3 regions of the Thiomicrorhabdus sp. Kp2 genome follow, and region 2 is predicted to be linked to each of the others. Evidence: predicted binding sites of a transcription regulator. Region 2 holds the regulator's gene; each other region holds the start of a gene.

What was found. The regulator PhoB, encoded in region 2, activates phosphate uptake and scavenging genes when phosphate is short. The targets are predictions, from matches to a motif close to GNNTGTCATAAAACTGTCANAT.
Region 1: a site for PhoB is predicted at 6,759-6,780, ahead of eno (phosphopyruvate hydratase). Genes of this name have one in related genera too.
Region 3: a site for PhoB is predicted at 9,247-9,268, ahead of A379_RS08550 (lysophospholipid acyltransferase family protein). Genes of this name have one in related genera too.

Annotation. Positions count from the first base shown of each region.
Region 1 covers NZ_ARWI01000001.1:150,348-161,350, forward strand. Annotated here, with positions in the region: gene ycaO (30S ribosomal protein S12 methylthiotransferase accessory factor YcaO) at 1-590, shown strand, start outside; gene A379_RS00720 (YdiY family protein) at 681-1,415, opposite strand; gene A379_RS00725 (acetyl-CoA carboxylase carboxyltransferase subunit alpha) at 1,682-2,638, shown strand; gene tilS (tRNA lysidine(34) synthetase TilS) at 2,692-4,092, shown strand; gene A379_RS00735 (CTP synthase) at 4,267-5,895, shown strand; gene kdsA (3-deoxy-8-phosphooctulonate synthase) at 5,900-6,736, shown strand; gene eno (phosphopyruvate hydratase) at 6,837-8,117, shown strand; gene A379_RS00750 (septum formation initiator family protein) at 8,142-8,477, shown strand; gene A379_RS12490 (Smr/MutS family protein) at 8,536-9,099, opposite strand; gene surE (5'/3'-nucleotidase SurE) at 9,191-9,970, shown strand; gene A379_RS00765 (protein-L-isoaspartate(D-aspartate) O-methyltransferase) at 10,064-10,699, shown strand; gene A379_RS00770 (YqaA family protein) at 10,696-11,003, shown strand, end outside.
Region 2 covers NZ_ARWI01000001.1:807,977-818,979, forward strand. Annotated here, with positions in the region: gene A379_RS03870 (symmetrical bis(5'-nucleosyl)-tetraphosphatase) at 1-824, shown strand, start outside; gene A379_RS03875 (hypothetical protein) at 840-1,421, shown strand; gene A379_RS03880 (BolA/IbaG family iron-sulfur metabolism protein) at 1,464-1,763, opposite strand; gene A379_RS03885 (DsrE family protein) at 1,963-2,487, shown strand; gene A379_RS03890 (VIT family protein) at 2,528-3,247, shown strand; gene A379_RS03895 (ion transporter) at 3,387-4,241, opposite strand; gene A379_RS03900 (2Fe-2S iron-sulfur cluster-binding protein) at 4,424-4,675, shown strand; gene A379_RS03905 (PstS family phosphate ABC transporter substrate-binding protein) at 4,812-5,768, opposite strand; gene A379_RS03910 (inorganic phosphate transporter) at 6,023-7,594, shown strand; gene phoR (phosphate regulon sensor histidine kinase PhoR) at 7,840-9,126, opposite strand; gene phoB (phosphate regulon transcriptional regulator PhoB) at 9,130-9,828, opposite strand; gene phoU (phosphate signaling complex protein PhoU) at 9,856-10,593, opposite strand; gene pstB (phosphate ABC transporter ATP-binding protein PstB) at 10,648-11,003, opposite strand, start outside.
Region 3 covers NZ_ARWI01000001.1:1,872,211-1,883,213, reverse strand. Annotated here, with positions in the region: gene yeiP (elongation factor P-like protein YeiP) at 77-640, shown strand; gene A379_RS12775 (EAL domain-containing protein) at 833-4,096, shown strand; gene A379_RS08560 (TlpA disulfide reductase family protein) at 4,440-5,729, opposite strand; gene A379_RS12770 (EAL domain-containing protein) at 5,743-9,018, opposite strand; gene A379_RS08550 (lysophospholipid acyltransferase family protein) at 9,344-11,003, shown strand, end outside.

The DNA of each region.
Region 1 (11,003 bases), 660 kb from region 2:
AAACTTGTCGAATTGTTGTTCCTGGTATGTCAGAAGTTTATCCCACTGAAGAACTAATAGAAAGCAACCAAAATGTGGGCAGGCTGTTAAGAGAAGCGTTGCTTGAATTGCCAATTTCTCAAGATTATATTGGGTTAGTTGAATTAATTGATGCATTAGGGTTAAGCGATCATCAGGGTGTGGCTTCTTTGATAGGATTGATGCCCGATCCAGGTACTTTCTGGGCTGAGGTAAAAGTAGTTGAATTGAAGTTTTGGGCACTTTTAGCCGCTCAAGAAGTTGAGGAGGCTTTTGAAGTCGTTCAAGATGTTGTTTACTATGTTAATCCCAATAGCCAGTGGATATTGAAATACAACGCCTTAAAATTCTCATTGGAAATGTTATTGCAAGATTGTGTTGATAAGAGTTCTACCGAATTACTTTTTGGTAAGGAGCTAAGTGACCAGGCCTGGTTGTTTATTGCAGGGAACTTGGTCTTCGATAATCAAAAGCTAGGGACTGAAATATTTACAACCAGCCATAGACACCAAGCTTTATTAGAAATTTACGCCCAAGCACAGGCTAATAAATTGGCTTTAAATGGATGGTAATAGAGTAATAGGCTTTTATGTATAAAGGGTCTATAAAAAAGCGCATTTGATCGAATGCGCTTTTTTGTTATTTATGGTTAATACTCTAAATTAAAAATCATAAATTAACGTTAATATGGTTTGAGTATCCGTTTTTTTCGTGCCTGTGGCAGGGTTGTCGTTATGACGGTATTTATAGGTTGCTTTTAAGTTCATCTTTTCGGCGACTTTAACTTTGAAGCCCGTATTACTCTCTAATTTAGTATTGTTTTCTCCAGAAGTAATGGCGAAATCTTGAGTAAATTTAACCTGCTCATTAATCTTATGGCTAAAATCCAGTTTGGCAATTCCAACCGTTTGAGAATCTGATTTAACACCATCTGTTACGTAATCAGTGTTCTGATAACCTAAACCTAATTCACCATTAAGTAGGGTGGCTTCTGTTTTATACAGTGTTTTACCTAGACCTAATGAAAATGTACTGTCTAATTCAATGTCAGAAAATTCATTCTTTTCAAAACGACCACCAACAAAACTGTAGTAACTTTTGTCCGCTGAATAGTAACGATTTCCTTGCAAGTCTATAAGGTAACGTTCTTCAGTTTGTGTACCGTTTTCAGACTTGTAATTTGCTTCAATTAACGATTTTAAAGTGTATCTTTCTTGCGTGTATTTAAGTTTTAAAGCACCATAAAAAGAGGTGTTGACGGTATTGCCTGTGCTGTCGCTGAAACCAAGTTCTCCAGAGCCTGAAAGCCCATTTTTATCATCAGCATGGGCTTGGGGGTTTATGGATAATGCGATGATGCCTAAGGTAAATAGTGATTTTATTGTTGTGTTTCTCATAAAGTAGTCCTAACCAGGGTAGTAAAGAGTTTTGTTTATAGGATCATAAAAATATGTCCTGATTTCATGAAGTGTTGGATTTTAAAGGCAAAATTAATAAACGCAACCCTTGTGGTTATTCTCTTTGTATTAATTTGGAATGAAATGTTTTTTAAAAGAAAATTTATAAGCAATTTATCCATTAAATATGCATTTTTGGTAAAATGTCGTGAATTTAATCACCCTCTAATACTTGATTGTATTGCTTAAGACGGAATAAAAAGAATATGAAACTTGATTTTTTAGATTTTGAACAACCTATTGCTGAACTAGAAGCTAAGATTGATGAATTACGTCATTTGGATGGCGGTGATATGAATTTATTACAAGAAATCTCTGCTCTTGAAGAAAAGAGTAAGAATCTAACGGAATCAATCTTTAAAAAATTATCTGATGTAGAAATCGCTAAGGTTTCACGTCACCCACAAAGACCTTATGCATTAGATTACATTAATAGTGTTTTTACTGATTTTAAAGAATTGCATGGTGACAGAGCGTTTGCGGATGATGAGGCGATTGTTGCTGGTATAGCCCGTTTAGATGGACAATCGGTTATGGTAATCACTCAAGAAAAAGGTCGTGATACAAAAGAAAAAATTCGTCGTAATTTTGGTATGCCGCGACCAGAAGGGTACCGTAAGGCACTACGTTTAATGAAAATGGCAGAGCGTTTTGGTTTACCTGTTGTTACCTTTATAGATACTCCAGGTGCTTACCCTGGTATTAATGCTGAAGAGCGTGGCCAAAGTGAAGCGATTGCTCGCAACTTAATTGAGATGTCTGAGTTAAAGGTACCCATTATTTGTACGGTGATTGGTGAAGGTGGTTCAGGTGGAGCCTTAGCGATCGGCGTGGGTGATGTCACAATGATGATGCAATACAGTACCTATTCGGTTATTTCTCCTGAGGGGTGTGCTTCAATTTTGTGGAAAAATGCCGCTAATGCGGCGGATGCAGCTGAAGCATTAGGGATTACGGCAACTCGTTTAAAATCATTAGGTTTGGTTGATGAGATTATTCCTGAACCATTAGGTGGTGCACATCGTAACTATGAACAGTCTGCCCAAAATGTTAAAAATGCACTAATCGCTCAGTTGAATGCGTTAAAGGTTAAGCCTGTAGATGAATTAGTCGCAAGTCGCTACCAGCGTTATATGGATTATGGAAACTTTGAGTCTGCTTAATTTATCTAACGGACTTCAAACTTTGAAGCACCTCTAACTTCTAAGAGGTGTTTATGTATAGTGATTTTCCAGATTCGTCCTCTTTAGTTTCTTTGCCCGTAACTAAGTTCCTTTCAAATATTCAAAATAACTCAATTTTGTTTGTTGCCTATAGCGGAGGCTTGGATTCAACGGTCTTATTGCACTCTATCTATCATAATCAGATTAGATTAAAAAAAAATCTTAGGATTATGGCTGTATATATTGATCATGGTCTTCAAGAAGAGTCGGCTTTATGGTCAAAGCATTGCGATGACTTCTGTCGCGATAAAGATATCGATTTCATAGGCTTAAAAGTAGTTGTTGAGTCAACCTCAAGGAAAGGGGTTGAGGCTGAAGCTAGAAGACTACGCTATCAAGCTTTTTTAAAAACCATAGATGATTTTGCAAAAAATACATGGTTAGGTAATATCTACCTTCTTACGGGTCATCATCAACGAGATCAAGCTGAAACGGTTCTATTAAATCTTTTTAGAGGTTCAGGCGTGAACGGTTTAGCGGGGATGCCAGCTGATCGAACCTTGATAACAGATAGTGGCGTTTTGGTTAGTCATGTTCGCCCGATGCTTAATACTTCTTATGACGACATTGTAGAGTACGCTCATTACCACTCTTTACCTTTTGTGACGGATAAGACAAATATACAAACAGAATTTAAACGTAATGCTGTTCGGCATAATGTTTTACCCATCCTTGAGGCCAGCTGGCCAAAGGCTATTGATGCTTTATCCAAGACCGCTCAGCATATGCAGGAAGCGTTGGTTTTATTGGATGGTTATGCTGAAGAATTTTTAAAAACCGTTGATGATTCAGCTTATTTTATTGAGTTGCAGGATTTTTCAGAAGTTTCTTGGGTTAAGCAAAAAAACAACATTCGATATTGGTTTAAGCTTCATTGGCCTCAAATAGTACTCAGTGATGTTCATTATCAATGGATTGAAAAGTCCTTTACTAATTATCATAAGAGCCAAAATCACAATTATCGTTATCAGTTGCCAGAAGGTAGTTTGAGGTTTTATCAAAATAGGCTTTACTACTTCATACATGAGCCAAGATTATTTAGTGTTCAAATTGCTTCAATTGCAGATTTAAATATGAATCCGTCTCTGGAAGGAGAAGGAATGTTTTTTGATATCAATAGGGTAGATGGTTTATCAAATATGACTGTAAGGTCTGTTTTACCTACAGATAATCTTCAGAAAAAAGCTTTAAAGCGCTTTTTTCAACATAATAAAATCCCTAAATGGGAGCGTTCTGTCTGGCCTGTTTTGGAGGTAGATGGCGTGGTCATATCTGTTTTAGGTTGTATCGATTGTTTGTCTGGTTTAGCGGGTAAATCAATAGAAGTAAATCAGGCTAATGCTGTTAGAGTTGATTACAATCAGCTCTTAAAATGGTGGGGTGTTTTTAACTGATTGTGACCCTAAAAAGGTTTTAAGGTTTGATATTTTAAATCTTAGTTTTATTCGTGTGTTAAGAACGTATCAAAGTGTAATTAATTCATTGCTGAAAGCAGTGTATTAAGCTATAATTCCCTTCCATTCTGATACCTTCAATCGTAATTTCAAAACTTCAAAAAGTGTGTGTTGATGACTAAATTTATTTTTGTAACAGGTGGTGTTGTTTCTTCTCTTGGAAAAGGCATTGCAGCGGCATCTCTTGGTGCATTATTAGAAGCGCGTGGCCTTAAGGTCAGTATGCTTAAAATGGATCCATATATTAACGTTGATCCAGGAACCATGAGTCCTTTGCAACACGGTGAAGTGTTTGTTACTGATGATGGCGCTGAAACGGATTTAGACTTAGGTCATTACGAGCGTTTTGTGCAGCGAAACTTTACGCGTAGAAATAGTTTTTCTACGGGCCAAGTTTATGAAACGGTAATTCGTAACGAGCGTCGTGGTGACTACTTGGGTGGAACAGTTCAAGTTATCCCGCATATTACAGATGAAATTAAAAATCGTATAAAAAAAGCAGCCGCGGGATATGACGTTGCTCTTGTTGAGGTGGGTGGAACTGTCGGTGATATTGAGTCATTACCTTTCCTAGAAGCCATTCGTCAATTAAGTATTGAAGTAGGTCGTGATAGAGCATTGTTTATGCACTTAACATTACTTCCATACATTGCAGTTGCTGGTGAAGTAAAAACCAAACCAACACAACACTCTGTAAAAGAGTTACGTTCAATTGGTATTCAGCCTGATATTTTAATTTGTCGTTCAGAGATGGCGCTTGAAGAGAGTGAAAAACGTAAAATTGCACTCTTTACAAATGTTGAAGAGAAGGCTGTTATAAGCTCTTTGGATGCTAATACTATTTACGCTGTTCCAAGAATGTTGCATGAGCAAGGTCTTGATGAATTGGTTGTCAAAAAACTAGGGATTGATGCTCCTGCTGCAGATCTTTCTGACTGGGATGAGGTTGTGAGTGCTCAGTTAAATCCAGCTAAGTCTGTAGAAATTGCTATGGTCGGCAAGTATGTTGACTTGACTGAGGCCTATAAATCTTTGATTGAATCTTTGATTCATGCTGGTATTCATACCAGTACTCGAGTAAATATCGATTATATTGATTCTGAGTCTCTTGAAACAGATGGTATTGACGCCCTTAAAGATAAGGATGCTATTTTAGTCCCTGGTGGTTTTGGTGAACGTGGTGTAGAGGGTAAAATTCTAGCCATTCAATACGCCCGTGAGAATAAGGTGCCTTACCTTGGGATTTGTTTAGGTATGCAAATGGCCGTGGTTGAGTTTGCTCGTAATGTTGCTGGGTTAAAGAACGCACATAGTAGTGAACTTAATGCTGAAACGCCATATCCAGTAGTTGCTTTAATTACCGAATGGACTGACGAAGATGGTAATAAAATTGAAAGAACAGAAGATGCTGACTTAGGGGGTACGATGCGCCTTGGTGGTCAGAACTGTATTTTAACGCCAGATTCAAAACTTCGTGAAGTGTATGGTTCTGATATTATTCGTGAAAGACATAGACATCGTTATGAAGTAAATGATGGCTATGTACATAAATTGGAAGAAGCAGGCCTGGTCATTTCTGGTCGTTCAGAAGATGGTAACTTAGTTGAAACGATAGAAGTAAAAGAACACCCTTGGTTTGTTGCGTGTCAATTTCATCCAGAGTTCACATCAACACCTCGTAATGGGCATCGTTTGTTTTCTGCGTTTGTTCAAGCTGCCAATGCTTATAAGGAAAAAGGTTAATTAAATGAATTTATGTGGTTTTAATGTTGGTATAGACCAACCTTTTTTCCTTATTGCTGGCCCTTGTGTTATAGAGTCTGAACAATTAGCAATTGATACGGCAGGCCAGCTAAAAGAGATAACAGAATCTTTAGGTATTCCATTTATCTATAAATCTTCTTACGATAAAGCCAACCGTTCTTCGACTAAAAGCTTTAGAGGTTTAGGGGTTGAAGAAGGTTTGCGTATTTTACAAAAAGTAAAAGACGAAATTGGTGTGCCTGTTTTAACGGATGTGCATGAAGACACGCCGTTAGAAGAAGTCGCTTCGGTGGTTGATGTGATGCAAACGCCCGCATTTTTAGTGCGCCAAACCAATTTTATTCAAAATGTTTGCCGTCAAGGCATTCCTGTCAATATTAAAAAAGGTCAATTTCAAGCACCTTGGGATATGGATCAAGTTGTCGCTAAAGCGCATGAAGTGGGTAATGAGAATATCATGGTGTGTGATCGCGGTACCTCTTTTGGTTATAACACCTTAGTTTCAGATATGCGAGGTTTAGCTTCAATGCGTTCTACAGGTTGTCCTGTGGTGTTCGATGCAACACATTCGGTACAGCAACCAGGTGGACAAGGTACCACTTCTGGTGGACAGAGAGAGATGGTTCCAGTGTTGGCTAGAGCTGCAATTGCAGCGGGAGTTTCAGGTGTTTTTATGGAAACACATCCAGATCCAGCTAATGCATTGAGCGATGGTCCAAATATGTGGCCAATTAATAACCTAAAGCCTTTATTAGAAACGTTAAAAATGCTAGATGATGTTGTTAAAAAACAAGGCTTTATTGAAAACAGTTTATTATAAGCAGAGTGTATTGCGTAGTTGAAATTGTCATTTACACGTCATATAAGCTCGTTAGAATAATTAAGATTAAATAGAAATTAAAAAGAAGTAGGAAGTTAGAATGTCATTAATTAAAGATATTAAAGCACGTCAAGTTATTGATTCACGCGGTAACCCAACCGTTGAAGCCGATGTTATTTTAGAAGATGGATCTATGGGGCGTGGTATCTCACCATCTGGAGCATCAACAGGTTCTCGTGAAGCGATTGAATTACGTGATGGTGATAAGTCTAAGTTTGGTGGTAAAGGCGTTCTAACGGCTGTTAATAATATCAATACCGAAATTAAAGCGGCTTTAATTGGTAAAGATGCGACTGATCAAGCGGCAATTGATAAGGTAATGATTGACCTTGATGGCACACACAATAAAGCCCGTTTAGGGGCTAATGCTATTCTTGCAGTTTCAATCGCAACGGCACAAGCCGCTGCAAAGTCTAAAGGGTTGCCTTTATACGCTTACCTAAAAACAGATACATACAAAATGCCAGTTCCAATGATGAACATAATCAATGGTGGTGAACACGCTGATAACTCAGTAGATTTTCAAGAGTTTATGATTATGCCAGTTGGTGCGCCAACGATGTCTGAAGCGATTCGTTACGGTGCGGAAGTTTTTCATGCACTTAAAAAAGTTCTTCATGATAAAGGCTATAACACAGCGGTAGGTGATGAAGGTGGTTTTGCACCAGACCTTAAGTCTAATGAAGAAGCGCTTACCGTTATTCTTGAAGCAATTGAAATTGCGGGTTATAAAGCAGGTGAAGACATCATGATCGCTATGGATGCCGCTTCATCTGAGTTATACAGCGATGGTAAATACACTTTAGGTTCAGAGAACAAAGTATTAACTTCAGAAGAGATGGTTGATCTTCTATCTAGCTGGGTGGATAAGTACCCAATTATCTCTATCGAAGATGGTTTAGACGAGTCTGATTGGGATGGTTTCAAATACCAAACTGAAAAAGATGGTAAACGTCTACAGATTGTTGGTGATGACCTATTTGTTACTAACCCTAAAATTCTTGCAGAAGGGATTGAAAAAGGCATTGCTAACTCTATCCTAATCAAAATCAATCAAATCGGTACTTTAACTGAAACGTTTGAAGCGATTGCGATGGCTAAGAAAGCAGGTTATACGGCAGTTGTTTCCCACCGTTCTGGTGAAACAGAAGATACAGTGATTGCTGATATCGCTGTTGCTACTGGTTGTGGTCAGATTAAAACAGGTTCTTTGTCTCGTACTGACCGTATCGCTAAATACAATCAGTTGATTCGTATTGAAGAAGAATTAGGTTCAGAAGCGGTTTACCCTGGTAAAGAAGCATTCTACAACCTTAAGTAATTACAAGTTACCAGGCCTGGCAATGTGAAAAAACTTTATCTTGCATTAGCTATCCTGATTGTAATTCTACAAGCTCGTCTTTTGTCCTCCGATGGAGGGCTTGGCGAGCTTTTTTCGTTACAGGAACAGCTAAAAACGCTTGAAAAATCACTCGAAGACCAGCGGCTTATTAACGCAAAGCTTGCTGAAGAGGTTAAATCTTTGCAGACTAATCCGCAGTCGATAGAGACCTTGGCAAGGCAAAATTTAGGCATGGTCAAAAAAGATGAGGTGTTTATCAAGGTGATTGAGTTGCAACCAAAAGAAAAACAAATTCAAACCGTTGATAATTCCGTGTTGGAGCCTCAGTCTAAGCAGTGATTAAGTAAATTACCTTTATATCAATGCGTTATGTTTTTTTAGTGCGTGGTTTTGACGGTTATTGTGCTTTTAAAAATACATTTACTGCGCCTGTACCGCCGTCTTTTTCTGGTGTGCTAGCAAAGCCTATGACCGACTTGGTTTGTCTAAGAATTAAATTCACTAGGTTTTTAAGAGCGGGATATTCCTCTTTTGAGTTATATCCTTTACCGTGAATAATTCGAATATAGCGAAGTTTTTCATAATAAGCGTGACTTAAAAAATCAATCATCTTTTTTTCAGCCTGTTCTACGGTTAATCCATGGAGATCTAGGCTGTGCTGAATATGAAAGTCGCCTTTTTTAAGTTTGGTAACCTCTTGTAAACGCATTCCTTTTTTATAATAGAGTAAAGCCTGAAACGCCGTCACTTTAGCTATTGGTTTACCCATATCAAGTTGCAACTCTTTATAAGAGGCATTTGTCTTATGTTGTGTACTGTTTCTTTTCTTAAGCTGTCTTAACAGCTCAGTTTGAGATTGTTTTTGCTTTACAGTATTGTGCACGGGCGGTTTGTTACTGGAATTTAATGGCGTAACATCTTGCATGGCCTGTAGAAAAATGGATTTATCTTCTTCTTGCATGGTTGAGGCTATATAATTCGATTATCTAATTTGTCGGTTGTCAGTTTTTTACAACTCACATTACTCATTTTAACTTAAGGTATTGTACATCATGAAAATCCTACTCTCTAATGATGATGGGTATTTTGCACCAGGCATTCAAACGGTTTTTCAAATGCTGAAACAGGACTTTGAATTTTCACGTTTAGATATTGTAGCTCCTGAGCGTAATCGAAGCGCGGCAAGTAATTCATTAACTTTGCTTGAGCCTTTAAGAATGGATTTGCATCCTAGTTTAAGTGATGATCCACGTTGTAGAGTTTTTAGTGTTAATGGGACGCCAACAGATTGTGTGCACTTAGGCATGAATGGTGCACTTGATTATCAGCCTGATATTGTATTATCAGGCATTAATGCGGGTGCGAATATGGGGGATGATGTACTCTACTCTGGGACGGTTGCCGCAGCAACAGAAGGGCGTTTTTTAGGTAAGCCTTCTATTGCCATTTCACTATGCGGTAACCAGTTTTTTGAAACAGCTTCTTCCGTTTTGCTGACTGTTTTAAATGATTTACCCAAAATAGCACTGACTCCTGACACGATTATTAATATTAATGTGCCAGATATTCCTTTAAATGAGTTAAAGGGCATTAAGGTAACACGTTTAGGTAAAAGACATATTTCTGAACCTGTTGTTAAAGAGGTTGATCCAAGAGGGCTACCCATATATTGGATAGGGCCTGCTGGTGTGGCTGCTGATGCAGGGGATGGGACAGACTTTTTTGCTGTTGAGCAAGGGTATGCATCTATTACACCACTCAAAATCGATTTAAGTCATTATGAAATGATGGACGCACTCCAAAGTTGGGAAAAAGGTCTTGTTATTTCTTAATACTGGTATGAATTCTTTTTTGTTAAAACCTCTGTTAGAACACGCATTATGAACTATCCAAACTTAGCATTTAAGGCCCATCAAGGCGTCGGTATGACCTCTCAGCGCACGCGTAATCGTTTAGTTGAACGGCTCATAGAAAAAGGTGTGCAAGATGGTTCTGTTCTTGATGCTATTAGAGTCGTCCCACGGCATCTATTTATTGATGAGGCGATGGCTTCAAGAGCTTATGAAGACACGGCTTTGCCAATTGGTTATGGACAAACGATTTCTCAACCTTGGGTTGTTGCAAAAATGACGCAATGGTTAATGTCTGGTCAACAATCTATCAACAATGTTTTGGAGATTGGTACAGGTTCAGGTTATCAAACAGCCATTTTATCGCTGTTAATCGATAAAGTTTACAGTGTTGAACGGATTCAACCTTTGTCGGAACGCGCTATCTCTACAATGGCTAAATTAGAACTTGATAATATTGAATTTTCTTTAAGTGATGGTCATTGGGGTTGGGCAGAAAAAGCCCCTTTTGATGCCATCATTTCAGCGGCATCGCCTGCAGAATTGCCAATGGAATTAATTAATCAATTAAAAATGGGTGGGCGTCTTGTCATGCCAATCGGTGAATCACATCAATTACTGTATGGGTTTGAAAAGACACCAACAGGTGTTGTTAAAACGTGTCTAGGAGAGGTTATGTTTGTTCCAATGAAGCAGGGGGTTGAGGTATGAAAATATTTACCCCTCTTTATGATCTGGCGCTTAAATGGGCCAAACACAAGCAAGCGCCTAAGTATTTGAGTGCATTAAGTTTCGCTGAGTCCTCTTTTTTTCCAATTCCTCCCGATGTGATGCTTATGCCAATGAGCTTGTCTCAACCTCATAAAGCATTTTATTACGCTTGGTTAACCACACTATTTTCATTACTTGGCGGTGTTTTAGGTTATTTGATTGGTTATTGGGCGATGGATTTATTAATGCCAACGATCCAGTCTTTAGGGTATGCACATAAGATAGAGCAGGTAAATACTTGGTT
Region 2 (11,003 bases):
ACGAATTGCAAAGCCTATTAAAGCACATAGACTACAACTCAAAAAAAGACCATCTTTGGTTTGTGGGCGACATTGTTAATCGTGGGCCAAAATCTTTAGAGTGTTTACGTTTTGTCAAAAAACTATGTGAGAAAGGCCAAGCCGATATGGTTCTTGGCAATCATGATTTTCATCTACTCGCGGCTTATGCGGGTTTAGAAAAATTCACATCCAAGTCTGATACATTAACCCCAATTTTAACCGCTGATGATGTGGATGAATTAATGGATTGGCTACGCAACCAACCGTTAATGGTGACACATCCAGTGTTCCATGCGGTGATGGTTCATGCTGGCATTCCGCCACAATGGTCAATTAAAGAAGCCCAAACCTATGCCAAAGAGGTTCATAAACAGTTAAAACGCCCTGATTGGCAAGAGTATATTGTGACGCACCTATTTGGCTCTGAGCCTAATCAATGGCATGATAACTTAACGGGTTATGAACGTTTGCGCTACATTGTGAATGCTTTCGCTCGTATGCGCTATTGCGACAGCAATGGTAAATTAGAGTTTAAACTTAAATCCAGCCCTAAATCAGAGGCTGATGAAAATGACTCAGAATATCAACCTTGGTTTGTTTTTCCTAATCGTCGCAATAAGGATTATGAAATTTTTTTTGGTCATTGGTCCACGCTTGGTGCAATAGATGCTTACCATATACATGCAACCGATACAGGCTGTCTTTGGGGTGGGCAAATGACCGCTTATGCTCTAGAAACTAAACAACGCTTTACCGTAAATTGCCAACAGCAATGTAAACCTAAATTGAAAAAGAAAAAGTAATTTTAGCCAAGCACTATGCAAACAACTGAACAAGAAGATTCGCAATATTATGAAACCATCCCTTCGCCAGAAGAGATGTTACAGCGCCTAAATTCCGTCGATGTGCAACAGTTTAATATTGATACCATTACCACCGAACTTAAAGGCAATAAAGTATGGGTATCCATTTTAACCATCCCCGTGAGTGCCATTATTTTGGTTCTAGTGACGCTATTAGGCAGCTTTTTATTTGACCAACCCATCGTGAGCTTCTTAGTGGCTGCTGGTTTACTTTTTTGGGTCAGTCAAATGTTTGAAGGCCAAGAACGCCATTACAAAATAGCCGCACGCCATGAAGTGATGCAGAGAATCAAACAGGTAGAGGGTGACTTTGGACTACTACCGCATTTTAAAAACTTCTTGCCTAATAAATATCGACACCTGTGGCAATCACTTAAAAAAGGTAATTACCAATATATTGAACAGTATGTTCAAGCGATTTTACTATTACAAAACAAACTCCATCCTGAACAGTTCACCCGTATTTGGTATCTCACTTACCCAGAAATTGATCCAGAACGCTCCAATGAAAATTCTGAATACGAAATAGATCTATAAGAGGCTATAAAAACAACCAGGCCTGGTCAAAACCTATTTAAATTAATGGCCGCCTGTACACTTGGGTGACGCTGGAATACTTTGTTCTACTGCTAGCCATTCTGTTGGTGTATAGGTATGCAACGCTAAAGCATGAAACTGCGGCATTAGCTCAGCCAATACTTTATAAATGGCCTGCTGTCTTTTCACCTTACTTAAGCCATCAAATGACTTTGAGACCACGGTTAATTTAAAATGCGATTCAGGTGCTGGGCCAGAGTGCATATGGCTTTCATTCAGCAATTCCATAAACTGCACATCAAATGCATCATTTATTGCTTGTTCTATTTGTGGTTGAATCATTATTCTATCCCTAACTCATTCTTGATTAACTTGTGATTTATGCCCAATTAGCTAATTTATCTACATCGTAATAAAACTAATTAATAACTACAACAGTGAATTTTATTACAAGTTAAAGCATTCATGCAAAAATTACACATACAATAATTTATATAAATTGAACGGTTAAGTTCAACTTTAACATTACCAGGAGAAATCAATGCGTATATTCATCACCCCCCTTTTAAGTTTAAGCCTTCTTTTTTCTAGCTACGCTCATTCAGCCAGCGGTGATACCGTTAAAACCGCTAATGCAGACTTTAAATTAAAACCTGTACCAGAACTACAAGATCCACCAAGTGACCGTTTTCCAGGTGATCCTGCTGAGCACAAAGCGGTTTATATGTTCAACAAATCCGATGCCGCCTACCAAACAGGCATTTTAAATTCCATTCAAGCGATGATTAAGCGCTATGGCGGTAATGTGGACATTGCCGTAGTGGCCATTGGACCAGGCCTGCACGTTTTAGCCAAAAAACCGCAACGCGAAGTAGAAGCTTTAACCTATGAACGAGTTGCAAGTTTTGCCAAAGATTACAACGTTCGCTGGATCGCTTGTGGTAACACCATGAACACCATTCATTGGACAGACGCCGATATGCGCCCTTTTGCTGAATACGCTGAAGTGGGTGCGGCTGCATTGATGGAGCTGCAAGAAGAAGGCTATAAACCATTAGTGTGGTAAACGCGATTAACAGACAACTCTTAACTAAGAGGCAAAAGTTATGCAGTTTGAGACCAAAGAAGACTTAGATGAACATTTAGTCACGATGCATTACAGCCATAGAATGGGCTGGCTTCGCGCAGCGGTTTTAGGGGCGAATGATGGCATTATCTCCGTGGTCAGTTTAATCGTAGGTGTCATTGCCGCTGGCGCTGAACGTGATTACATTTTACTGGTTGCAATTGCGGCTTTAGCCGCTGGGGCTATGGCTATGGCGGCGGGTGAATATGTATCGGTTAGTTCACAGTCAGACACTGAGCAAGCCGACTTAGAGATTGAAAAGAAAGCCCTTGAAGAGGATTGGGAAACCGAAAAACATGAACTCGCACTCATCTACATGGAGCGTGGGGTTACTGAACAGACCGCCCATCAAGTAGCGCATGAACTTATGGAACATGACGCTTTGGATGCCCATCTCAGAGATGAGCTGGGGTTATCTGAAATTCATAGCGCCAATCCAATACAAGCGGCATTTGCTTCAGCCGTCTCCTTTATTACTGGTGGTGTTATTCCAGTGATTTTAGTGGCTGTTCTACCACTAGAAAACATGGGGATTGTCATCACAGTTTCCTCACTCATATTGTTAGGTACTTTAGGAGCACTCTCTGCATGGGTAGGTGGCGCTAGCAAACTAAAAGGAGCTATGCGAGTGGTAATTTGGGGAAGTATCGCAATGGCGATTACCACCTGGGTGGGCATGATTTTTGGCGTTGCTGGTTAAAAATCAAACGAACATTACCAGGCCTGGTAATTCATTAACTTACAAAATAAAAAAGGGCTTTAAACATCGGTTTAAAGCCCTTTTTTGTTTCAATCTAAAATAAGTTACACCTGAAAAAAACCTATTTTTCTCATTAACTCTATTTATTCACTTGTTGTTGAGCTAAGAGTGTATCTAACTTTTGATGCAATAAGGCTATCTCAGCTTCCATCTTTTGCTCATGATTTTGAATGGCGGTTAACTCATCCGCAACACTTTCAGCGCCCACTTCTTTAGCCGCTTCAGCTTCCATTTTTTTATGCTCTTCATCCAAAACTTCTACCACTATCCCAATCATCATATTTAAAAAGACAAACGCAGAGAAGAAGATAAAAGTAATAAAGTAAATCCAACTTAAACTGTATAAAGTCATCGCTTCATACATCACATCTGTCCAGTCTTCAAACGTGGCTACACGGAACAGTGTTAATAATGAAATCCCTAAATCGCCCCACAAGACTGGGTTTAATTGTGCAAACAGCATATTGCCGATAACCGCATACAGGTAAAAGATGATAAACATCAATAGTGCGACATACCCCATTCTAGGAAGTGCTGAAATAAGAGCGCTCACCAACACTCTCAATTCTGGGATAAATGAAATTAAACGCATGACACGGAATAAACGTAACATTCTGGCAATTAAGGCATACTCAGAGTCATCGAGAGGTATTAAGCTGACCACCACAATCACAAAGTCAAAGATGTTCCAACCCTTCTTGAAAAAATCTCTAAAACGATCCTCGGCCGCCATACGGATGGTGATCTCAATCACAAAGAACAGCGTAACCGCATAATCTAAACTAATCAAAATCGTTTCAGCCAGGCCTGGTAACTCGTAGGTACGAATACCAATCATTAAGGATGAAAAAATAATGACCGAGATAACAAACAGTTCAAACACTTTGTTATCGCGAATATGTTGAAAACGATTTTGAAAATCTAACCACGTCATTGTTATGCCTACTTTTGTATTTAATCTTATTATGAAAAACACTTGTTGACAGTTTGCTTATAGCTTATGGCTAATATTACCAGGCCTGGTCAAACTGAAATTTTGGCTATTTTACTGTATTGATTCACGCATTTAATTGTTAAAATAAATTTTTTTATCACACAGTAGGAAAGTACAGAGTCATGGCAAAAATTACGGTAGTAGGACAAGGTGAATGTGAATTTGATGGGCAGTTCTCAATGCTAGAAGCATTAGACGAAAATGGGTTTGATATGCCTTATAGCTGTCGTGGTGGAAATTGTGGTGCTTGCTCAGTACGATTGATCTCTGGTGAAGTTGAAGAGATTCAAGACCCCGCTTATGAAGCCCGAAAGAGTGAAATTTTAACCTGCAGTGTCATTCCAGTTTCTGATGTTGAAATTGAGTTAATTTAAATAGAGCGCGACTGCTCTTTTAGAAACGACCAGGCCTGGTCGTTTCATAAGTTGCCACAAACAAAAAAGCCCGCCAGTGAAGATTCACTTCACTGGCGGGCTTTTAGTCTTAGCGAACTAAGTAATTAAGCTTTAATTACTTTAGTTTAGCCAGTTCTTTAGCAGCAAAATCCGCTGGTACAGGGATGTAACCATCTTTAGTAACCGCTTCTTGACCTTGCTTAGAAAGTACAAGCTTCATGAACTCACTAATTACAGGCTCTGCTGGCTTGTTAGGCGCTTTGTTTACATATACATAAAGTACACGTGAAAGAGGGTAAGTACCATTTAATGCGTTAGCATTAGTCGGCTCAACTTGCTTACCACCCGCTTTTTTAGCAATCGCTAAAGCTTTAACACCAGCCGTTTTATAACCGATACCAGAATAACCAATCGCGTTTAAAGAAGTTGAAACTGACTGTACAACTGAAGCTGAACCAGGCTGCTCATTTACAGATGACTTGTAATCACCTTTACAAAGCGCTTTTTTCTTGTAGTAACCGTAAGTACCAGAAACTGAGTTACGACCATAAATCTGAATAGACTTATCCGCTAAAGCACCTGTTGCACCAGCTTGCCCCCAAGTAGTAATATCGTCTTTAGCACCACACTTACGGGTAGAAGAGAAGATCGCATCCACTTGTGGAATAGATAGACCGTCAATTGGGTTATCTTTGTTTACATATACTGCTAGAGCATCAATCGCTACACCGATTTTTGTTGGCTTATAACCATGCTTAGATTCAAACATTGCAATTTCTTTATCTTTCATTGCGCGGCTCATAGGCCCAACATTTGAAGTCCCTTCCGTTAGAGCTGGAGGAGCAGTAGAAGAACCTGCCGCCTGAATTTGGATATTTACATTAGGGTAAGCACGCTTAAACTCTTCAGCCCAAAGTGTCATTAGGTTAGCTAATGTATCCGAACCTACAGAAGATAAGTTTCCAGAAACACCAGAAACTTTTTCATAATTCGGTAATTCAGATGCATAGGCAGTAGATGTTGCAACAGAAGCTGCAAGACCCATTGCTAATAAGATGTTTGCTTTTTTCATGGTTAAAACTCCAAAAATTAAATTTAATGAATTTGCTTGAATACGTTGCAAAGTATAAGAAGCCTTCATAAAACAAAATTGACACTAATATGACACTTTCGTGACAGTAAACATGGGTACAATTACTAAATAAAGCGAAACAATAATTGCTTATGCTTAATCATGATTAACATTTCTGTAATAAAATCTGATTTGCTTGCTTATTTTTAATACAATGCGCAGACATCCCAATCCGTCAAAATAGAGTTAACGCTATGGAATTTCGAGATATAAACGAGTTTGAAAACGCCACATCTCGTGGTAGAAAAGAGATGTTCCGCTTTGGAACCGCCCTACTTTTTATCATTATGATCATTCTGTTTGCCTCAAACATTCAAACTGGCACAGGTGTTGTGAGTATTGAATTGGTTGTTGCGGCAATGATTGGTGGTTATATGGCACTTAATATTGGTGCTAATGATGTTGCTAATAATGTTGGGCCCGCAGTTGGCTCTAAAGCCCTAACACTGACGGGTGCCATTATTATTGCTGCTATCTTTGAGTCGGCAGGCGCACTGATTGCGGGTGGCGATGTGGTAAGCACAATCAAAAAAGGCATTATAGACCCCGCTCTCATTGGCGACAGTGATACCTTTATCTGGTTGATGATTGCTGCGCTATTGGCAGGGGCTTTATGGCTTAATCTAGCAACCGCAATGGGCGCACCTGTTTCAACGACTCACTCCATTGTGGGTGGCGTATTAGGTGCAGGTATTGCAGCAGCAGGTTGGTCAATTGCTAACTGGGAACAAATGGGCGCCATTGCCGCTAGCTGGATAATCTCACCCGTTATTGGTGGGCTCATTGCCGCGAGTTTCCTCTACTGGATAAAGAGGAGTATCACCTATCGAGACGACATGGTTAGCGCAGCCAAAAAAATGTTACCCATTTTGATTGCCATTATGGCTTGGGCTTTCTCAACTTATCTGATTATGAAAGGTCTAAAAAAGATCTGGAAAGTCGATTTTATTGATGCCGTCTTAATTGGTTTAGCGATTGCCACCGCTACCTATATCACACTTAGACCCATTATCGCACGCCAGGCAAAACGTCTTGAAAATACCAAAGCGAGTGTGAATACCTTATTTACCATGCCGCTTATATTTGCCGCAGCTTTATTAAGTTTTGCACACGGCGCTAACGATGTCGCTAATGCTGTTGGTCCACTGGCGGCCATTAATGATGCTGTACAAACACATGGAGTTTCGACTAAAGCTGAAATTCCGTTATGGGTCATGCTCATTGGGGCAATTGGTATCAGTTTAGGTCTGCTGTTATTTGGGCCTAAACTGATTAAAACGGTTGGTTCTGAGATCACAGAACTCGACCAAATGCGCGCCTTCTCGATCGCTATGGCGGCATCCATTACCGTTATTGTTGCCTCACAACTCGGTTTACCAGTAAGCTCAACCCACATTGCCGTAGGGGGTGTCTTTGGGGTTGGTTTCCTGCGCGAGTACTTAAAACGCAGTTATGCAAAAACGATTCAGTCTATTCGTGATCACCACCAAGGTTCAGATCAACAAGAAGTGGAAGAGTATATTATCCGTTTTGAAAAAGCCTCTCTTATTGAGAAAAAAGAGATGTTGGCGCAACTGAAAGCGAAAGAGGCCGAAGTGGCTTTAAGTAAAAAAGAGCGTAAGTCTTTAGATAAAGTTTACCAAAAAGAACTGGTAAAACGTTCTGCGTTCTTAAAAATTGTGGCCGCTTGGGTGATTACCGTTCCAGCATCAGCCACCTTAGCCGCTTTAATTTACTTTACAATTAGAGGGATGATGCTTCCATAACCTGGTAAAAGCATAAAACCACTGAAATAAAAAAGGGCCTTTTATAGGCCCTTTTTTTGTACCTTGTATGACTGAACTACCAAGAAAAATCGAAGGTTTTACTATGGCTAAGTATTCTTAACTCTTCACTTGACTTGGCTCTGCACCATGAGCATTTTTTTTAATGTTTAACCAAGTTACCAGGCCTGGTCACTTCAATATCTGAGTGCTTAATATTTGCTTACACGATGGTTTAAACAAATACATCACCGAGCAAGCTTAATTGGAAATTCACAGCGAAAAACACTGCCCTTTCCTAAAACACTCTCAATACTCAAACGTGCTTCATGCTTTTCAAGCACATGTTTAACAATGGCTAATCCTAGACCTGTACCACCTGTAACACGAGAACGGTCTTTATCCACCCGATAAAAACGCTCTGTTAAACGTGGAATATGCTCCTGAGCAATACCTAAACCGTTGTCTTGAACTTCAAAGACAACATACTGTTTATCTTTATACCAACGAACGGTTATTTCACCGCCATCAGGAGAGTAGCGCACAGCATTAGAAAGTAAGTTCATAAACACACTTTTAAGCGGTTCAGCATAGCCCTTTATTTTAAGCGATTGATCAATCTCAAACGTAAAATGATGGTTTTCACCCCCCAGTTGTTGTGCATCGATTTCCAGCTGTTGCAATTTCTTGGGGACATCAACCGTTTTCTTCTCTGCGGTAATCGATTCCGCTTCAATTGTGGAAAGCGTTAACAAGTCTTCAATAATCGTTTGCATTCTATGTGACTGAGTTTCCATATGCTCTAAAGGTAAACGCCAATTTTCTTGGTGTTCACCTGGCGTATCAATCATCACCTCCAAATACCCTCTTAACACGGTTAGAGGTGTGCGAAGCTCATGGGATGCATTGGCAATAAAATCTCGACGAATTTGGGCGAGCTGGTAGAGTTCAGTAATATCTCGCACCACCAATAACTTATGATTCTCAAAATAATGAATAATTTGCATTTCATAAGTTCGTGCTGGACGGTAGCTGGAGTTAACAGTGAGGGATTTAGAAAAATCACCCGCTTTCAAATATTGAACAAAGTCAGATTGCCTAACAACCGATTCAATTTTACTGCCTTTATCTTGCTTCCTAATTCCTAATAAGGTTTTGGACACGGTATTAAACCATTCAATATTATTGTACTGATCAAGAGAGACAATAACGTCAGGAATCAGCATTGATGCGGCTTTAAATTGCTCAGATTTATAAAGATTCAAGTCGACATGCTTCTCTAATGCACGCTGTTTTTTAGAAACCAAATAAGTCAGTTCGCTCCAAAAACCAGAAACAGGTGGATAGGTGTTTTGTAATCGACCATCCATCCATTTTTCAAACTTTCGGATGCTCCACAATTGGCGTGAAATATAGAAAACAATGAATATAAACAGTGAGATTAACCAAAAATCTGTCACCCACGCAAAAAAAAGCAACACCCATGCACTGGTAATAATCCAGGTTAACTCACGCTTTATGCCATTTGATAACAATGCTTATTCCTCTACAACAGAGAATCGGTAACCTGAGCCTCGAATAGTTTGAATGTAGTCCGCAACCTGAGTAGGTTCTAACAACTTACGTAAGCGACGAATATGAACATCTACCGTACGCTCCTCAACGACCACATTCACGCCCCATACATGGTCAAGAAGTTGCGCACGCGAAAACACTCTATTTGGATGAGACATAAAGAAATGAACCAACTTAAACTCTGTTGGCCCTAACTTGATTTCATCTTCACTGACGTAAAATCGATGCGATTCTAAGTCTAAGCGCATATTACCCGCAATCAGTTGGTCTCCAGCTAATTGTTCAGGCATTTGACGTCGAAGTAAGGCTTGAATTCGAGCAACTAATGCTCTAGGTGAAAAAGGCTTAACCACATAATCATCCGCACCCGCATTAAACCCTTGTACCTGGTCTTCTTCTTCGCCACGTGCGGTCAGCATAATAATAGGTATCGCTTTGGTTTTATCATTTTGACGTAATCTTTGTGCAAGTGTCACACCTGGCGTTCCAGGCATCATCCAGTCTAATAGAATCAAATCTGGAATCTCTTCTAGAACCAGTTTCCAACCGTCTTCAGCGTTACTCGCTTCACGCACTTGATAGTTAGATGAGGACAAAGTGAACTTTAACATGTCACGTATTGCAGCTTCATCCTCAATGACTAAAATATTACTTTGCCCCATAGGTACTCCCAAGCGATACTGCAGCAATTATTTGTCTAATGTTCCTAAAAACGCATTCAGTTTTTCAGAGTTCATATGACGAACATGCTGCCCTTTTACTAAATAAATAATGCTTTCTGCAACATTAACAATGTGGGCTGAAATACGTTCACAAGCTCTAATTGAGAAGAACATTTGCATTATATATTCAGCCAGCTCTTGTGTATCATGATTTAAAGAGTGATTAATTTCTAGTAATGCTTTCTTTTTTATCATTGTAATACGTTGATCACTTTCAAAGACATCTTCCAATCCTGACAAATCAAGCTGTGAAAAAGAGTTTAATGTTTTGCTCAACATATCTAGGTCAATCGCCACCATCTCCATCAGCGCACCATAACCAGGTAAAATTTCACATGGAACTTCTGCCACTTTTGACATTTTAGTAGCAAGTTTAGAAGCATTTACCGCTTCATCCCCCATACGCTCAAGATCAACAGCAATACGAATCGAACTTACAATCAAACGTAAATCTGATGCCGTTGGTTGCTGACGAGCTAGAACGCGAGCACACAAGCTATCGATTTCTAACTCTTCTTTGTTAACAATTTTATCAACTTGTTTGATCTCTTTAGCTAAACTTTTATCTTCACACTTAACCGCTTCTACAGTATTTTTTATTTGCGTTTCAACCAATCCACCCATAACCAGAATATGATTAAACAGCTCTTCTAAGTTTTGGTTGTACTGCCCAGAAATATGCGAATTAAATAATTTTCTTTCCATTTTGTTTTCCTATGCACAATTTATAAACGACAAGTTATTGGTTATAAAAACTTATTAGCCATAACGACCCGTAATATAGTCCTCAGTACGTTTAACTTGTGGGTTAGTAAACAAACTGTCGGTATCGGTATATTCAATCAAATCACCCATATACATAAACGCTGTATAATCAGATACACGTGCGGCTTGTTGCATATTGTGTGTCACAATTAAGATTGTGAATTCTTTTTTCAATTCAAAAATCAGCTCTTCAATCGCTAATGTTGAAATCGGGTCAAGTGCAGAAGTTGGTTCATCAAGTAGTAACACCTCTGGCTTAATTGCGATAGCTCTGGCAATACACAAACGTTGTTGCTGACCACCAGACATACCTAAGGCATTTTCATCTAGACGATCCTTAACTTCTTCCC
Region 3 (11,003 bases), 1.1 Mb from region 2:
ACTGCTTGCATTCGTCATCAAAACTCCTGAAAATAGCGCCATTATAATCCGCTCAAACTTCTTAAAGGAAACCCCCATGCCTAGAATCAATGAACTTAAAAAAGGCAGTGTTGTTGAAATCAATGGTGTACCGCACATTGTAAAAACTTACGACGTTAGAAACCCCTCTTCTCGTGGTGCGTCAACCATGTATAAAGTGCGTTTTAACAATCTTAAAACAGGTCAAAAAGTCGATGAAACCTTCAAAGGTGAAGACATGATTAAAGAAGTTGAAACCACCAAAGTTTCGGTTATGTACTCTTATATTGATGGTGATAACTATGTCTTTATGAACAATGAAGACTATACACAGTATCTACTCGCTGCAAATGAACTAGAAGATGAAAAAAAGTACATCACTGAAGGATTAACTGGCATAACGGCTTTATTATATGAAGAGCAAATTCTTGCGATAGAGATGCCCACCAATGTGGATTTAGAAGTGGTTGAAACCAACCCAGGAACCAAAGCAACGGGGGCAGGCCGCACTAAACCCGCCGTGCTTTCAACAGGCTATGAAATACAAGTACCTGAATTTATTGAACCAAATGAAGTGGTTAAGGTCAGCACCTTAACAGGCAAATTTTTATCTCGAGCATAAAAACCGCCCAACTCTCAACCCATCCTAACCTCTCAATTAATCAAGGGGTTAGGCCATCCCAAGCTCCCTCATCGTTTAAATAAGCTCTTATCCTTTAATATTATAGGGTTATTATTAAATTTAGCCTTTTGTTATTGAATAACTCCTAGTAGAATCAAACTCTCATAAACCCGTATAAAAGCCTACTATTACATGCCACAAACAAACAAACTTGAATCCGAATTAAATGCGTTATTAAAATCCAATACAACGCTTTTTCACCTTCTAGAAGGTACGGTTTTTGATGGCATGTGGTTTTGGGATTTAGAAAACCCCAACAACCGCTGGATGAGTGAAAAGTTTTGGCTCACGCTTGGGTATAAGCCAGCAGAAAAAGCGCACACCCAAGAGGCGTGGGAAAGCGTCATTCATCCAGAAGATTTACCCCTTACCCAAAAATGCTTAACCGAACAAGCTTGTAGCACTGAATATCCATTAAACCGCACTATTCGCTATCTACACAAAGATGGCTCGATTATCCATGTTCAATGTCGCTGTTTTGCCCTTAAAAATGAACAGGGCAAACCTCACAGAATGCTTGGTTTTCACACCGACCTAACCGACTATATTGATGAAAAAAATTCACTTACCGCTGAAAATTTAAGTATTAAAGAGCGTTTACATTATGCGCTAGAGGGTAGTCAAGATGGTGTTTGGGATTGGAATTTAGACACCAACGAGGCCTTTTACTCTCCCCGGTGGAAGTCTATTCTAGGTTATAAAGAAAACGAAATAGAAAATGCCTTTTCATCTTGGGAAAACCTGCTTCATCCTGACGACATTGATGATGCAAAACAGTGTGTGCAAACGTTTTTAGACAACACCGATAACGGTTTTGAAACACGCTTTAGAATGAAACATAAACAGGGGCACTATGTTCCAATACTTTCAAGAGCTCAAAAAGTAGACATCCCTAAAAACGGTAGCACCATACCGCACTTAATTGGCACGCATGTAGACCTAACGGATATTGTTGCTATTCAAGACAAGCTAAATCAACAAATCAAATTAACCTCAACCTATCTAAACACCACTTCAACCATTATGTTGGCTCTCGATAAAAATACCATGCTCAACAAAAAAGGTTGTGAGGTTTTGGGCGTTACAGAAGCCTCTATATTAGGCCAGTCTTGGTTTAAACAACCCTTTTTACCAAAAGAAATTCACGCTAAATTTAAACAGATCCATTCCGAATTTATTGCTGAAAAAATTGATTTGAGTAAACCTATAGATCACACATTAATCACGGCCAATAACGAAGTTAAGATGTTTACTTGGAGCAGTACTCTGCTTAGAAATGACAAAGATGAAGTGATTGGTTCTTTAAGCTCTGCCATTGATATTACTGAACGTACCCGAGTTCAGCAACAGCTAGAACAGAGTGAGTTTATGCTTAAACAAGCACAAAAACTCGCTAAAATTGGCTATTACACGATCGATTTAAAAGCCAATCAGTGGTCATGTTCAACCGAAATTAACAAAATATTTGGCATAGATGACAATTATCCAAAAGAGATCGAAGACTGGATGCAAATCATCTGTACAGAAGACCGCCAAGAAGTACATAACTACTTCACGCAAAAAGTGGCCGCCAAAATAACAGAGTTTGACAAACAGTACCGAATCATCAATCAAACCACCAATGAAATGCTGTGGGTACACTCTAAAGCGACCTTAACATTTGACGATAATGGTTTACCTTGCGAAATGTTTGGCACAATTCAAAATATTTCAGATCAAAAACGTACTGAAAGTAAACTGACGCTGGCTGCAAATGTTTATAAAAATGCCAATGAAGGGATTGTGGTTACCAATAAGCAAGGCCTTATTATTGATGTAAATGACGCCTTTACCGAAATCACAGGATACAGCAAAAAAGAGGTCTTAGGAAAAAGCCCCAACGTCCTAAATTCAGGCATTCACCATACCGATTTCTACCGTGAGATGTGGGAATCTATCCAAACGTCAGGAAAGTGGGAAGGCGAGATATGGAACCGTAAGAAAAGTGGTGAAACCTACCCTGAATACATTAGGATTAGCACTATCAAAGACGCCAATAATGAGGTCGAAAATTATCTGGCCCTTTTTTCAGATATCTCACTCCAAAAAGGCAATGAACTTAAACTCAAAAAAATGGCGCATTATGATCCGTTAACAGGATTGCCCAACCGTGTTCTGCTAAGTGACCGTCTTAACCGCTCAATCGCACGTTCAGATCGAGATAAAAAAATCATCTCTTTAGCCTTTTTAGATTTAGATGGCTTTAAGCAAATTAACGACACCTTTGGCCATGAAGTGGGCGATCAAGTACTGAAAATTATTAGTGGCCGATACAGCCAACAAGCCCGTGAAAATGATACTATTGCACGCATTGGTGGCGATGAATTCATTATACTGTTAGATCAAGTTGAGACCATAGAAGAGTCTCTTTCTTTCTATGACCGTTTTTTAGAAATCACACGCCAACCCATTCAGATAAAAGATCATCACTTCACCATCTCGTGCAGTATAGGTATCTCTTACTATCCACAAACATTCCCTATTGATTCTGACCAGTTGATTCGTCAGGCTGATAATGCCATGTATCAGGCTAAACTCGCAGGTAAAAATGGTTATCACATCTTTGATAATGAAAAAGACCAAATCGCACGAGAGCGCCATCAAAAAATTATGGCCATCAATGAAGCCATTCAAAAAGATGAATTAGTGCTCTACTATCAACCTAAAGTGGATATGCGCTCCAATAAAACGGTTGGTTTTGAAGCCTTGGTACGTTGGCAACATCCAAAAAAGGGACTGCTACCACCGATTGAATTTTTGCCAGCCATTGAAAAAAGCAAAACCTCCATTGACCTGGATAAATGGGTTATTGAACAAGCATTCAAACAAGCTCACTTTTGGGTTAAGCAAGGCATTGAATATCCAATTAGCGTTAATTTAGGGGCTCAAATATTACAAAACTATAAACTGATTGAGTTTTTAGAAGAAATGCTACAAAAGTACCCCGAAGTACCGACTAGACTCATTGAAATAGAGGTATTAGAAACCAGCGCATTAGAAGATATGAAACACGCTTCTGCCTTAATGCATACCAGTGAAGCTCTGGGCATTAAGGTCTCAATTGATGATTTTGGTACAGGTTATTCCTCATTGGAATATTTAAAAAACTTACCTGCTAGCTATCTAAAAATTGACCAATCATTTGTACGTGACATGCTCGAGGACGAAGCCGATTTGGCCATTCTTACCGCTGTAGTTGGGCTTGCCCAAGCCTTTGGTATGGAAACCATTGCCGAGGGGGTTGAAAGCGACCTACACAGTAGTCGACTGATTGAGCTAGGTTGCTTTATTGGCCAGGGTTATGGTATTGCCAAACCAATGCCAGCCGATCAAGTTCCAGATTGGCTTAATCAATAACACCCATTCGCCCTCTTTATTTAAAAGAGCTATCCAAATTTTGTGATTGATTAGTCAGAATCAACCACGAAGACACGAAGGTTTAAAAAGGAGTAATAGAGATTAGAAATAACACCGTTCATGTGTTTTAACTCATTCAACATAAATACTTTATTTATACGGTGTTATAACGCGCAGTTTCAAGTAACAAATGGCAATTTGTACGGTTATTTTCTCAAATAAAACTGGTGTTAGATTTTAGAATTCTTCGTGCTTTCGTGTCTTCGTGGTTAATTTTTTTATTGTTATCAATCATCAAATACGCTTACCCTTTAAAACAACCAGGCCTGGTAACTCAAAAGGTTTAAGGCGCTTGATAGGTTTCTTTTAAAAGAGAATCAATCACCTGAATATGTTCTGCACTATCCCACTCGGTTGCGCCAAATAAAGCAAAACGAATTTGGCCTTTTTTATCTATCAAATAACTGCTTGGGTAGGCAAATACTTGCCACTCTTTGACCGCTTTAGACTCTGGGTCTAACAGCACTGAAAAATTAACGGGGTGCTCTTTTAAAAAGCTTTTAATCTCGGCAGACTCTTCACCTAAATTAACCGCTAAAATTTCAAAATCTTGATTACTATAATAATTTTTTAAACGCGCCATAGAAGGCATTTCATGCACACAAGGCGGGCACCAACTAGCCCAAAAGTTTACTAAAACCACTCTGCCTTGATAGTTAACGATATTAAATGGTTTTTGCTCAATATCCGTTAACGACAAGCCCAAATTTTGTTTGCCTTGGTAATCCGACAAGTGAATATTTCGGCTCGATTTTATCGGCTTAACCGTTTCTTTAGCGAGCGGTTTAATCGTTCTTTCAATACCCAAATAAGGTATCTGTAAACGCATAGTTTGTAATAACTGAGCCGCCAACTTAGAACGCTTTTCTTGTTCTATTGCTAAGGCATCAGGTCTAAAGTAAAAACGGTCTCTCACCTTGGGAATAAGCTGAGTAAACACATCACTACCTGCGCCAGCTAACTGCTCCGCCAATTCGCTTACCCTAAGTTTCCAGGGCGAAAGTTCTGCTTGAATTATGGTTGTGGGTATATTGATATTAGCGGTTTCTGGCCAGTAATGAGCTACCTGGCCTGGTAAAGGTGTTTCGAGATAGAGGTTAGGATTAATTAAAATCAAGCCAATCTGGTTTATTGACCGACTCAAAATGGGCTGCAAACCACGCACCGCCGTTTGTGCGGCTTTATTTGGCGCTATAACCCATAAAGGGATGGATTCATTTGAATGGTCGCCATTTTGAGAGGCTAAGGCAATGATGTGTGCCGTCCAAACTGGATTAATTTTATCCACAGCGCTCGGCGTCGGTGATAAAAACATCGCCTCGTAAAAATCCACAAACCAAGATTCAATTCCGTGTTTGGCAAGCTGTTTGGCAACGGTTTTTTCTTGAGCTAAAACTCCATACTCAGAAGGCAGCCAAAGTAGTCGTGCTTTTGGTCTGTTCTCATCGTTTGCCACCTGGGGCTGAACCACCTCAATATTGATTGAAACATCCTCAATCTCAACCACCTTTATTTGAGCGCAGACAGTCGGTGTTAACAACCACATTAGAAAAAAAAGTAAAGCGTGTTTCATAAAACCCCAAATATTAAGCCCGCGCCTTTTCAGCAAAACTCACTTGCGTGATCCAACTCTCAGGTCTGTGCCAGCTTGCTAACCATTTTGCAATAAATTTCGGTTCCATAGGTTTTGCAATAAAATACCCTTGGCCATAATTACAACCCAACTCAATTAACATACTGCCATGTTTTTCTGACTCAATACCTTCTGCAATCACTTTTCGGTTAAGCGATTTTGTTAAGCCAATAAGCCCTTCTAAAAGGGTAATATCTTCAGGGTCTTCAAACATATTTCGAATAAACGACTGGTCAATCTTAATCGTTTTAATGGGTAAACGTTTTAAGTAGGATAAAGAGGCAAAGCCTGTACCAAAGTCATCTAAAGCAAAGGCAATTCCACATTTTTTACACTCTTCAATCAACGCTTTAACCGACACCACATCTTCAAGGGCAGAGGTTTCCAAGACTTCAAACTCAAGCATACTGCGCGGCACACTTGGGTGCTGATTCAGCAATTCAGATATCCACTCTACAAAATCGCCTTTTTGTAACTCCATTACTCCAACATTAACACTAACAGAGAGCTTAATGCCCTGCTTAAGCCAAGTGTCAATTTGCTGTAAAGCTTGATTTATGACCCACTCACTCATTTTGATTGAAAGCGGAGTATTCTCGACACTCGGTAAAAATTCAGCTGGATAGAGCAAGCCTTTTTCTGGGTGTTGCCAGCGAATTAACGCCTCGACCCCCACAACTTCATCATTGCGTAATGAGACTTTGGGCTGATAATGCAAAACAAACTCATTATTTAACAAACCTTGTTCAACACTATTTAGGCTTCTAATCAAATCTCGGTTATAGGCATCTCTTTCAGTATCAAAAACATGATAACCATTTTTACCCGACTGCTTGGCTTGATACATCGCCTGATCGGCTTGTCTAATTAACTGCTCGCCATCTAAACTGGTTTCTTGAGGAAAAAAGGTCACCCCTAAACTCCCGCTAACTTGAAGCGATTGATTACCTTTTTTAACGGGAATTGAAATGGCCGCCAGCAACTTTTCGATAATTGGCAAGGCTTCATCAGAATCATGCAACCCTCCAATAACTGCGACAAACTCATCCCCGCCTATACGAGCAATGGTATCGGTTGCTCTTAAAGCGGCTTTCATCTCGGTAGAAGCATTGACGAGTAGCTGATCGCCAGCGTCGTGACCAAACGTATCATTAATTGTTTTAAAGCCATCTAAATCAATAAACACAATCGCCAAACTTTTTTGGTTTCGTTTAGCTTCCTTTATCGCTTGCTGAATGCGGTCATTAAGCAAAAATCGATTGGGTAAATTGGTTAACATGTCGTAATGTGCGGAGTTTTGTAAACGTTTTTGATACTGTTTTTCTAAAGTAATATCATTAAACATCCAAACATAATGGCAAGCACCGCCATGAGGGTTTTTAACTTTTGTAATATTTAAAAATACCAAGATAGGTTCGCCCGTTTTGCGACGACTCCATACTTCACCGTACCAGTGTCCTTTTCTCAATAAGGCGTGTTTTATATCCGCATAATATTCGCTAGACTGCATATTTGAATTCATCATACTGGGTATCTTGCCAATCACGTCTTCACGTTGATTTCCAGTAATGAATTCAAATTCATCATTGATATCCACAATCAGAAAATTTGCGTCGGTTAAGATAATACCTTCATTGGCATGAGTGAAAACGGATGCGGCCATTTCCAATTGAAATTCATTCTCTTTTTGCGAAGTCACATCTCGTATAAAAGCACAAATCTGCTGGGTGGCACACACAGGCATCAAACTAATTTCAATGTGAAATTTAGCATTATCCACTAGGCGTGCAAGCTCAACTTTACAATAACCTCTTTCAAAGATATCACTAATATACTGAGTTATTTTTTGCTCTTGTTCTTTATCAAAAAGAGTGCCTAAAAACACGCCATCAATATTTTTGTTTTCTATGTGCAAAATCTCATAGAGAGCCAAATTACACTCTAGAACAAAGCCTTGTTGATTCATTAACACAAACCCATCCATTGAGGCGTTTAACACACTTGAGTAACGCTCTACACTCTCTTCTAGTTCTTTTTTCGCCCTCTCTTTAGCGACAATATCCAAAGTCAACTGTTTACTGGTTTTATCTAATTTTTTATTGCTCGCTTTAAGCGCTCGTAAAGCAGCTTCTTTTGCCAAGCGAGAGCGCGCTAAAAAGATTGAACCTATGAGAACCAAAATCAAAATAACAGACAACCCTACGTAAAAGGGCATAAGAACCGAACGTTTCAATGCCATGATCTCTTGCATGGGTGAAAAATACACAACCTTCCAAAAATACGGGTTATAACTATGAGAATTTAATACCACTTTCTTTGAGTTAACATCATCAACCACAATTTGCTCCTGGTCGGCCAAATTTAGGTATTCCACTTGTTGAAGGGGTCGAATGGTATCAAAGTGCCAAAGTCCGCTTTCATCGCTAAAAGAGCCTTTTTCTTGGCTGATAATTTTTTGCCATGCATCGGGATAGCGGTGTTTAACGGTGAGTTCGGGCTTATCGTACATAAACCCCCACTCATTTTGAGGAGTACAGCCTAACAACCAATAACCTTGAGCATTGGTTAACCAAATTTTTTGGCTGTTTTTATCCTTTAGCTTTTTAAGATGTTGCAACATATCATTGCCAAGATAGTTTAAGACAATCACCCCTCTTTTTACGCCCTGTTGGTCAAAGACAGGTTTAGCCAATCGAATCATCGGCTTACGAGGTTCATCAATAATGCCGTATTCAACATTCAAGTCAAATGGAGAGAGATAAAACTGGTTCTCCTTTAATTTCATGGCATTAGAAAAGTAATAGCGGTTACTTTTATTCTGCAGTTCATCTTCAGGAATGCGGACTGGAAAAGCTTCAGAACGATCAATGCGAAGCCTTTCATGGCCCTTAGCATCAATCCAACGCAGTTGGTCATAAATCGGTGAGTTGGCCATCAATGCTTGCCAATCTCTGGCCAATTTATCTAGTGAGACATCTGAATTTAATACTTCACTCAATAGTTCACTGTTTGTGATATAAAAAATATCTCGCACAATTAGGTCTAAGTTTTCGATTGCCGCAGTCGTAGCCATCAAGACCTTTTCATTGGCCTTAGCGTTTAATGAGCTTAACGGTTCTTTTTGCGCTTGCTGCATACCCACATAGGCCAAAACCAAAACCAGCCCCATTGATGGAAGGAAATAACGTAGAAAATGTTTAAAAAACTGAGCCGAAGGTACGGATGTCATAGTTACAAACTTATTGTGCAATATAAGTTTGACATCATACCCTAACAAAAATAGTTAACAACTCTGACATAGCGCCTTTAAGCACATTCTTTTTATTATCAATAAAAACTTTTTATCTCTTCAAACACTTCACTTTTTGAATAAGGCTTAAACCTTAGCTAAATAGTCATAAACTTACCAGGCCTGGTAACTCAATGCAGTTCAATAACAGAAAGCTAGCCTTTAAAAAACTATCATCAAGCTGTCATCTTTTCGTCACCTCTCTAGCCTTTTTGCCAGTAATAATACTCAATGACATTTTCCATTATTGAGATCTGCACCAAACATGCTAAACATTGAAGCCGCAATTATTGAGAAGTTTCCAGAGCTGCACACCAAAAAAACAGGCAAACTCGTCATTAGTTTAATTAAAGCGCTAACCCATGAAGCTGAAATTAATCAATTTATAGAAACACACCAGCACTTAAAGGGCTTTGCGTTTTTAGATGCGGTGTTAGATTACTTTAACTTCAGTTACAAAATCAGCTCAAAAGCCACCAACCGGATCCCTTCCGATGGACGTATTGTGATGGTAGCCAATCATCCCATTGGCTCTTTGGATGGTTTAGCTTTATTAAAAATGGTACGAAGCATTCGCCCAGATGTGCAAATTGTGGCCAGCGATGTACTTAATCATATAGAACCACTCAAATCGCTGTTTTTAGGCATAGATAACCTAAGCGCAAAGAGCGCTCACAAAAAACAATTCACAGAGATGCTCAATGCCTTAGAAAAAGAACAAGCGGTCATTATTTTTCCCGCAGGTGAAGTCTCCCGCATTCGTCCTAATGGTGTGCGTGATGGCAAATGGAAAGGCGGCTTCTTAAAACTCGCTCAAAAGGCCAAAGCACCCATTCAACCGATTTACATTGATGCTAGAAATTCCTCTCTGTTTTATGCTCTATCGGCACTATACAAACCGCTTGGAACCATGATGTTAGTCAAGGAGATGTTTAATAAAAAACATCAAGAAATTCAGTTTTTTGTGGGTAAACAAATTCCATGGAAATCCATAGAAAACAGTGAATTACCCACTAAACAGTTGGCTAATCAGTTTCGTAAACATCTCTACCAACTTGACCAAGAGAGTAAACAGCTCAAAAAAGGCAAATCCACCCCCTTTAAAACCATAGAAACCATTGCCCATCCTGGCGATAAACAAGCCCTTAAAAAGGCGCTTAAAAAATCCCCTCTACTGGGGCAAACGCAAGATGGCAAAAAAATCTATCTTTATGACTTTGAAGATGATTCCCCCGTTATGCATGAAATTGGTCGCCTACGAGAGCTCACCTTTAGAACCGTGGAAGAAGGCACTGGCGGCGCAATTGATTTAGACCAGTACGATGTACGTTACCGTCACTTAGTTTTATGGGATGATGAAGAGTTAGAAATTGTAGGAGCTTACCGCATTGGTGAATGCAAACAGATTGTTGAACAACACGGTTTAAAAGGCTTATACACCAGCACACTTTTTAACCTAAAACCTCAGATTGAAAACTACCTGCCTAACGCTCTTGAACTAGGCCGCAGTTTTGTGCAACCCAAATATTGGGGCAAACGCAGTTTAGATTATTTATGGTATGGCATTGGTGCTTATGTTGCCCAACATCCGCACATTAAATACCTGTTTGGCCCAGTTTCATTAAGTGATGCTTACCCTTTGAATGCTAAAGAATTGATTATTGGTTTTTATCAGCAACAATTAGGCTCTAACCAAGATTTAGCCCAAGGCATCCGCTCCGTTAAGTTAAGTAAAAACAATCAACAAATTGCCCAAGAGATTTTTAACGGCGACTACAAAGAGAGCTATAAAAAACTAAATGCTTTACTGGATTTAGAAGGTGTAAAAGTCCCCACCCTATTTAAACAATATGCTGAAGTGGCTGATGATAAAGGATGCCGTTTTATTGACTTCAGCACAGACCCTGATTTTAACGATTGCGTTG